4 regions of the Pseudomonas sp. AC532 genome follow, and region 3 is predicted to be linked to each of the others. Evidence: predicted binding sites of a transcription regulator. Region 3 holds the regulator's gene; each other region holds the start of a gene.
The links. The regulator sigma-54, encoded in region 3, starts transcription at its own class of promoters, with help from an activator protein. The targets are predictions, from matches to a motif close to ANTGGCATNNANNTTGCTNT.

Region 1 (2,183 bases), 240 kb from region 3:
GACCGGCGCTTCGAAGCCTGGAACCAGACGCTTGTAGGAGTTGGTCGACGGGTTGGTGAAGCCGTTCAGGGCCTTGCCGTGCTTGATGATGCCGCCGATGAAGTACAGAGCGGTTTCCGACAGGCCGGCATAGCCTTCACCTGCGAAGGTGTTCTTGCCGTCTTTGGAGACGGAGATATGCACGTGCATGCCAGAACCGTTATCGCCATACAGCGGCTTCGGCATGAATGTAGCGGTCTTGCCGTAGGCATCGGCCACGTTGTGCACGCAGTACTTCAGGGTCTGCGTTTCGTCAGCCTTGGCAACCAGGGTGTTGAACTTCACGCCGATTTCGTTCTGGCCGGCAGTCGCCACTTCATGGTGGTGAACTTCGATGACCAGGCCCATTTCTTCCATGGCGTTACACATGGCAGTACGGATTTCGTGGTCGTGGTCGCACGGCGGAACCGGGAAGTAGCCGCCTTTGACGGCAGGGCGGTGGCCCTTGTTGCCGCCTTCGACGTCCTGGTCGGTCATCCAGGAACCCTGTTCGGAGTAGATCTTGAACATGGAACCGGAGATGTCGGACTTGAACTTCACTTCGTCGAAGATGAAGAACTCGGGCTCCGGGCCAACGAAGACGGTGTCACCGATACCGGTGGTCTTCAGGTATTCCTCGGCGCGACGAGCGATGGAGCGCGGGTCACGATCGTAGCCCTGCATGGTGCTCGGCTCGATGATGTCGCAGACCAGGATCAGGGTCGGCTCTTCGGTGAACGGGTCGAGCACGGCAGTGCTGTCGTCCGGGAGCAGGATCATGTCGGAGGCTTCGATGCCTTTCCAGCCATGGATGGAGGAGCCGTCGAACATCTTGCCGACTTCGAAGAATTCGTCGTCCAGGGCATCACGGGCCGGCATGGTCACGTGGTGCTGCTTGCCCTTGGTGTCGGTGAAGCGCAGGTCAACCCACTTCACGTCGTGTTCTTTGATCAGTTGAACAGCCTTAGACATGTTGTCCTCCAGGTGGATAGGGTCTTCTATTAACCCTTCTTTGAGTTCGTGACGCCGGGCGAGATGGTCTGCCAGGACACCCTGCCTCACAAGAGAGCAATTTGCATGCCAGTGCCCCGAGATGGGCTCATGCCCTGAAAGCCAGGGCTGGCGCGGGTATTCTCGCATTAGCGGGGTGCGGTATGGCTCCTTAATGGTGCGATAAAACAACATTGCGCTCTGTTTTGGTGCGATGAGGGATTGTTTGCGGATTTTTGATCAAAGCTTGAGCAATTTCCGCTATAATCCGCGCCCCTGTTTTTCAGGCCCTGGTGCCCGATATTTGCTCCCATGAAACTGATCGTCAAAGTCTTTCCGGAAATCACCATCAAGAGCCCGCCGGTTCGCAAGAACTTCATCCGGCAGTTGGCCAAGAACATCCGTGCAGTCACGCGTGATCTCGATCCGCAGCTGCAGGTGGTCGGTGTGTGGGACAATCTGGAAGTGAAAACCGAGGTCACCGAGGCCAAGGTTCTGCAGGAAATCATCGAGCGCCTGAGCTGCGTGCCGGGCATCGTGCATTTCCTGCAAATCGACGAGTACCCTCTGGGCGATTTCGACGACATCGTCGAAAAGTGCAAACGTCATTACGCTGACCTGCTTCCTGGCAAAGTGTTTTCGGTGCGCTGCAAGCGCGGCGGCCGGCACACGTTTTCGTCCATCGATGTCGAGCGTCATGTGGGCAGCCAGTTGCGCCAGCAGTGCGGCGCCGCAGGCATCGATCTGAAGAAGCCGGAAATCGAAGTGCGCATCGAGATCCGCCATGATCGCCTGTTCGTCATTCATCACCAGCATCCGGGCCTGGGCGGTTATCCGCTGGGATCGCTGGAGCAGACCCTGGTATTGATGAGCGGCGGTTTCGATTCCACCGTCGCTGCCTACCAGATCATGCGCCGTGGTCTGATGACCCATTTCTGCTTCTTCAATCTCGGCGGTCGCGCCCACGAGCTGGGGGTCATGGAAGTCGCCCACTACCTGTGGCAGAAATATGGCCGCTCGCAGCGCGTGCTGTTCATCAGCGTGCCGTTCGAGGAAGTGCTCGCCGAGATTCTCGGCAAGGTCGACAACAGCTACATGGGCGTGACCCTCAAACGCATGATGCTGCGCGTCGCCAGTCGCCTGGCCGAACGCCTGCAGATCGACGCCCTGGTGAC
Region 2 (2,183 bases), 640 kb from region 3:
GGACACGTTGGCCAGGTTGTTGGAAATGGTCGTCAGGTTCATGTCCTGAGCGGACAGGCCGGTCTTGCTGACCCAAAGTGCCGGAAGCATAGCGTTTCTCCTCGGGCGCCGGATTCATGGCGCCGCGCGTTTGGTTATCAGGTCATTTGCAAGACACGCGCCATAGCGGTGTCATTGTCTTCGGCCGTACGCATCATCTTTACCGACAGCTCGAACTGCCGGGACAGCGCCAGGATCGAGGTCATTTCCTCGACCGCGTTGACGTTGCTGGCCTCGAGAAAGCCCGAGGTGATCTGCACGGTGGCATCCGCCTCTGGCGGCTGCGGGCCGGTGAAGCGGATCATGCCGTCGCTGCCTTTCTGCATCTGTTTCAGGTCAGGATTGACCAGCCGCAACCGGTCAACCTCGGCGAGCACCCGCGGCGCTTCGCCCAGGGCACGAATGCTGATGGTGCCATCCTGGCCGATCTCGATCTTCTGCTCCGGCGGCACGGCAATCGGCCCGGCATTGCCCATGACCGGCATGCCATTGCCGGTGCGCAGCATGCCCTGGGCATCGACGTTCAGGCTCGCGGTACGCACATAGGCCTCGGTGCCATCCGGCGCCTGCACGGCCAGCCAGCCCTTGCCGCCAATCGCGACATCCAGATCACGGCCGGTTTCCTGCAGGGCGCCCGGCGTAAAGTCGGTACCGGGTCGCTCGCTCATGGCGAACACTCGCGACGGCTGAGTCTCACCAAAGATCGGCATCGAGCGCGCCTGCTCGAAATCGCGGCGGAAGCCGGTGGTGGAGATGTTCGCCAGATTGTTGGCGTGGGCACGCTGGGCCAACGTGTTGTTGTGGGCACCAGTCATGGAGACGTACAGCATCTTGTCCATGTTTCCTCCGAGGTGGGGCAACTCGCCCGCGACTCTGACAAGAGCTTAAAAGCAATTGGCGTGCCATGGCTTATAAAAACACATAAGCCATTGATTTTATTTGAATAAATAAAACAGAACAGGCTCCCGAGGGAGCCTGTAATTTGTCGCTTGGCGAGTTGTTGCCGCTGGCGGCAACAACTCCCTGACGCCTATCAACGCAGGTTGATGATCGTCTGCGTGATGGCGCTCTCGGTCTCGATGGTCTTGGCATTGGCCTGGTAGTTGCGCTGGGCGACGATCAGGTTCACCAACTGGTCCGACAGCTCGACGTTGGAGTCTTCCAGCGCGCCGGACTGCAGCGTACCCAGCGTGCCGCTTTTCGGCGTGCCTACCACCGGCTCGCCGGATGCCGACGATTGAACCCAGGCAGTTTTACCGACCGGCGTAAGCCCCTGCATGTTGGCAAAGTTGGCCAGCACCAACTGGCCCTGAACCTTGGTCTGGCCGTTGGTGTAACGCGCGAACAGCACGCCGGTCTCATCGATCTCCAGGCCCGACAACTCACCGGTGCTATAGCCGTCCTGGACGACCCTGGCGACCGAGAACGTGCTGTTGTACTGGGAGGAGCCGCGGAAATCGAACTTCACCGCGTCGCTGGCATCCGAGCCATTGGCCGCCCAGGTAGTGCCTTCGGCATTGGTGGGCGCTGCCGGAATCCAGCCATTCATGCTGATGGTGCCATCGGGGTTGACCGTGAGCCCGGCGCTCAACGCAGTCGGATCCACGGTCTGCAACTTGCCCGAGGCATCGAAGCTTATGCTGGCGGAAAGCGGCTGAGTGTTGGCAGGGTTCAGCGGGTTGCGACCGTCGACGAGGATTTTTACGTCCCAGTTGTTGGCATCGGTCTTCACGAAATATTGAGTGAAGGAATGCGCGTTGCCCTGGGCATCGTAGATGTTGACCGATGTGGAGCGGTTGTAGCTGGTCGGGTCCGCAGGGTTGAAGGAGGCGTTGGCAGCCGTGGAGCCCGCGGTATTACCCGCCGCGTTGGCAGCTGCAAGCTGTGCCGGCGTCGCCGCCGCGGTCGCTGCAGCAATCTGAGCAGGCGTCGGATTGGGGACACCAGGCAGGAGGGATCCATTGAAAGCGGTTTGGAAGGCGCCATCAAAGGCACTCTGGCGTAGCACCGGAACGGTTTCGGTCGAGTTCAGGTTGAATGGCTGGGTAATCGTACTGGTCGAGCGCGGCGCCTGACTGGCTGTTTCCACCCTCAGGTTGCCGATGATGCCGTTCTGCAGATTGCCGTTAGCGTCTACGCCATAA
Region 3 (2,183 bases):
GCCGAAATTCATTCTGCTCGATGAACCCTTTGCCGGTGTCGACCCGATCTCCGTTGGCGACATCAAGCAGATCATCCATCACCTCAAGGCCAAGGGCATCGGCGTACTGATCACCGATCACAACGTGCGTGAAACCCTGGATATCTGCGAAACCGCCTATATCGTCAGCGACGGGCAACTGATCGCCGAAGGTGACTCCGCCGCCATCCTCGCCAATCAGGTGGTCAAGGAAGTCTATCTGGGCCACGAATTCCGTCTGTGACAGGCTTCCCCATCGATGAGCGCCTGCTGGAGCCAGCTACCATCGCCGCCGTATCGGTGTGACGAAATGGTAACAGCCCCTAGGCAAAGCGCTCGGGTTCAGGCATATAATTTGCTTTATAGTGGCGCTTTGTCGCCATGCCGTCGATTGCGCACAGACGCCGGATAAGGTCTGCAATGAAACCATCGCTAGTCCTGAAAATGGGCCAGCAGCTGACGATGACACCGCAGCTGCAACAAGCCATTCGCCTGCTCCAATTGTCGACCCTGGACCTTCAACAGGAAATCCAGGAGGCGCTGGAGTCCAACCCGATGCTCGAGCGTCAGGAGGAAGGCGACGACTTCGACAATTCGGACCCCATGGCCGATGGCGCAGAAAGCGCCACGACCGCCGCCGCCCAGGAAGAAAAGTTTCAGGAACCGACCTTCCAGGAAAATACGCAGACCGTCGACAACCTGGAAGAAGGCGAATGGGGCGAACGCATTCCCAGCGAGCTGCCTGTCGACACCGCCTGGGAAGACGTCTACCAGACCAGCGCCAGCAGCCTGCCAAGCAGCGACGACGACGAATGGGACTTCACCACCCGCACCTCGGCAGGGGAAAGCCTGCAGAGCCACATGCTCTGGCAGCTCAACCTGGCACCGATGTCGGACAAGGATCGCCTGATCGCCGTGACCCTGATTGATTGCATCAATGGTCAGGGCTACCTGGAAGAGACGCTCGAAGAAATTACCGATGCCTTCGACCCCGAACTCGATGTCGAGCTCGACGAGGTCGAGGCGGTGCTGCACCGCATCCAGCAGTTCGAGCCCTCGGGCATCGCGGCGCGCGACCTGCGTGAATGCCTGCTGCTGCAACTGCGCCAGTTGCCTTCCAGCACGCCATGGCTGAGCGAAGCCCTGCGCCTGACCAGCGATTACCTCGACCTTCTCGGCGGCCGCGATTACAGCCAGCTGATGCGCCGCATGAAGCTCAAGGAAGATGAGCTGCGCCCGGTCATCGAGCTGATCCAGAGCCTCAACCCGCGGCCCGGCTCGCAGATCGAATCCAGCGAGCCCGAGTACGTGGTGCCTGACGTCATCGTGCGCAAACACAACGACCGCTGGCTGGTGGAGCTCAACCAGGAAGCCATGCCGCGCCTGCGCGTCAATGCCCAGTACGCCGGCTTCGTCAAACGCGCCGACTCCAGCGCCGACAACACCTTCATGCGCAATCAGTTGCAGGAAGCACGCTGGTTCATCAAGAGCCTGCAGAGCCGCAACGAAACCCTGATGAAGGTCGCTACGCAGATCGTCGAGCATCAGCGTGGTTTCCTCGACTACGGCGACGAGGCCATGAAGCCGCTCGTGCTGCACGACATCGCCGAGGCGGTGGGCATGCACGAGTCGACCATTTCACGCGTCACCACGCAAAAGTACATGCACACCCCGCGTGGTATTTACGAGCTGAAGTATTTCTTCTCCAGCCATGTGAGCACCTCCGAAGGCGGTGAATGTTCTTCCACCGCCATCCGCGCGATCATCAAGAAACTGGTCGCGGCGGAAAATGCGAAAAAGCCATTGAGCGATAGCAAGATCGCTGGTTTACTGGAAGCACAGGGCATTCAAGTGGCGCGCCGAACAGTCGCCAAGTACCGTGAATCGCTCGGTATAGCACCTTCGAGCGAACGCAAGCGACTGATGTAAGGTGCCCTTGTAGCGGTATCTCTAAAGACGTTGGCGAGGCAGTTAGCGCAAGGAAAAAACAGGCGAAAAGCGCAGTTTACGAGCTGTAAATGAGCATTTGAGTCTGTTTTTGACGCAGATGGCAACGTAGGTAGTTTTTAGAGGTACCGCGTAGCAAGCCCCAGTGTTCCTGTGGCAGGTTCTCCAACCTGCCACTCACACACGGCAACAAGGAGAAGCGGTATGCAAGTCAACAT
Region 4 (2,183 bases), 310 kb from region 3:
GCAGATGGTCGCGGTATCCGGCAGCGCATCGGCGCCCAGGGTCGGTGCGCCTTCGGAGAGCGGCAGGATCAGGCTCGACGGATCGGCCGGCAGTTTGATGCCGTTCTGGGCGTACTGCAGCAGGGTGTCGTAATAGCTGTTGTCACCGACCAGCACCGCGCCGATCACGTGCTGGCCGTCCGGCGAGACCACCAGGCGGCGGTAGCTGGCATTGGCTTCGTCGATGTAGCGGTAGCTCTTGGCGCCCGGCGTGGCGGCGTGGGCATCGCCGATGGAGCCGACGTCGACGCCCAGCAGCTTGAGCTTGGTCGACATGTCGGCGCCAGTGAACGCTTCATGGGCAGTATTCGCAAGCTGCGCGGCGACGTTGCGGGCCATCGAATAGCCCGGCGCGACCAGGCCGAAGACCATGCCGTTCCAGGACGCACATTCGCCGATGGCATGAATGAACGGGTCGCTGGTGCGGCAATCGTTGTCGACCACCACGCCACCACGCGGCGCGACATCCAGGCCGGCAGCCCGGCCGAGGGCATCCTGCGGACGAATCCCGGCGGAAAACACGATGAGGTCGGTTTCCAAGAACTCACCGTCATTGAATTTCATCCGGTAGGCGTATTCCTCACCGATGACGATCTCCTGGGTGGCACGTGACAGGTGCACGCCAACGCCAAGGGCTTCGATGCGCGCCCGCAATGCGTCGCCACCGTCCACATCCAGCTGCACCGGCATCAACCGTGGTGCGAACTCCACCACGTGGGCTTCCAGGCCAAGGGACTTGAGGGCGTTGGCGGCCTCCAGGCCAAGCAGGCCGCCGCCGACCACCACGCCACGGCGGGCATTGGCCGCTGCCGTGCGGATACCGTCGAGGTCGTCCAGGGTGCGGTAGACGAGGCGCGAATTGCCCTCGGCGCCCGGAATCGGCGGCACGAATGGATAGGACCCGGTGGCCAGCACCAGGCGGTCGTAGCTGCGACGCCCCAGGGTGGTGACGATTTCGCGCTTCTCGCGGTCGATCTCCAGCACCTGCTCGCCCAGGTGCAGCTGCACGCCGTTGCGGGCGTACAGATCAGGCTCGCCGAGGGCCAGAGCCTCCGCGTCCTTGCCGGAGAAATACTCGGACAGGTGCACACGGTCATAGGCGCGCTGACGCTCTTCGCCATACACGTGCACCTGATAGCGATGCAGGGCGCCGCTGGCGATCAGTTGCTCGACGCAATGGTGGCCGACCATGCCGTTGCCGATGACGATCAGGTTCTCGCGCTTGATCGATGTGACGCTGGAATTCATAGCCTGCCCTCTGTCTGCTGCGGTATCACGGTTTCTGCAACGCAAAAAAAAGACGCCTGGAGCTGCGGGGCAGCTTCAGGCGTCTTTGCCTTGGATTCAGTTATGTGGGGTGAGTATCAGGTCGTGGCCTGTTCACCGGCCCCATCGATGATGGGTGCACAGGCTTGATAGCAGGTTGCATGCCAAGGTCTTGAAAAAGCCGGTAAGGCCCGTGGAATCGAGCTTGGCAGACATCGGCAGGTCGACGCGACCGGCGAAGGATACGAACCAAGATGAAGCAGGCGAGCCTGAAACTCACCATTACGGGGCAGGCCAAGCGGATTCACGGGGGCGTTTGGGTACGAACTGTCGTTCGGTGCACTCTCCATGGCAGCGCGCCATGCACGCGAAATCGCGGGAGTGGGCCGCGCCCACAAAAGCGGGCCATGACAACTCAGCGGCTACTTGGCCCGGGTCTCGAAAGCCAGCCGCACGATCACGACCGGCTTTCGGCGCAATGCTCCCAGTGACGTAGGGTGGACAACGCTCTTTTTGTCCACCACAGCGATCGCAGCGTGGTGGACGGGTCGGGCCGCGTAGGTGAAGCGTCAGCTACGCGCCCCGGTCCACTCTGCGAAAAGCCGCTCCCGCCCTTTTGCGGTAGTACATGAAACGTCCGTAAGCGACGCGAGCAGATCGTGAACAGGCTCCTAGCGCTCCCAGGGCGGAGGCGGCTCGCTGTCCTTGGGCTCGTCTTCGGCGTTGAGGGCTGCCTGGCGACGCGCTTCATCGGCCAGGGCGGCCTTGATCTCGCGCATCACCGCATCAACGTCGGCTTCGTCTTCCGGATCATCGAATTCGCCGGTCAGCACACTATCGGGCGTCAGCTTGCCGTCCTCATAGAGCGCCCACATTTC

Region 1: glnA (glutamate--ammonia ligase) is a predicted target of sigma-54. The motif match lies at 1,084-1,103, and genes of this name have one in related genera.
Region 2: ACZ0AV_RS21030 (flagellar basal body rod protein FlgF) is a predicted target of sigma-54. The motif match lies at 927-946, and genes of this name have one in related genera.
Region 4: nirB (nitrite reductase large subunit NirB) is a predicted target of sigma-54. The motif match lies at 1,455-1,474, and genes of this name have one in related genera.

The regions. Positions count from the first base shown of each region.
Region 1 covers NZ_OZ409888.1:3,642,111-3,644,293, forward strand. Annotated here, with positions in the region: gene glnA (glutamate--ammonia ligase) at 1-990, opposite strand, end outside; gene thiI (tRNA uracil 4-sulfurtransferase ThiI) at 1,321-2,183, shown strand, end outside.
Region 2 covers NZ_OZ409888.1:4,522,712-4,524,894, reverse strand. Annotated here, with positions in the region: gene flgG (flagellar basal-body rod protein FlgG) at 1-90, opposite strand, end outside; gene ACZ0AV_RS21030 (flagellar basal body rod protein FlgF) at 138-878, opposite strand; gene ACZ0AV_RS21025 (flagellar hook protein FlgE) at 1,073-2,183, opposite strand, start outside.
Region 3 covers NZ_OZ409888.1:3,879,361-3,881,543, reverse strand. Annotated here, with positions in the region: gene lptB (LPS export ABC transporter ATP-binding protein) at 1-262, shown strand, start outside; gene ACZ0AV_RS18010 (RNA polymerase factor sigma-54) at 439-1,947, shown strand; gene hpf (ribosome hibernation-promoting factor, HPF/YfiA family) at 2,170-2,183, shown strand, end outside.
Region 4 covers NZ_OZ409888.1:3,572,914-3,575,096, reverse strand. Annotated here, with positions in the region: gene nirB (nitrite reductase large subunit NirB) at 1-1,287, opposite strand, end outside; gene ACZ0AV_RS16675 (PA4780 family RIO1-like protein kinase) at 1,977-2,183, opposite strand, start outside.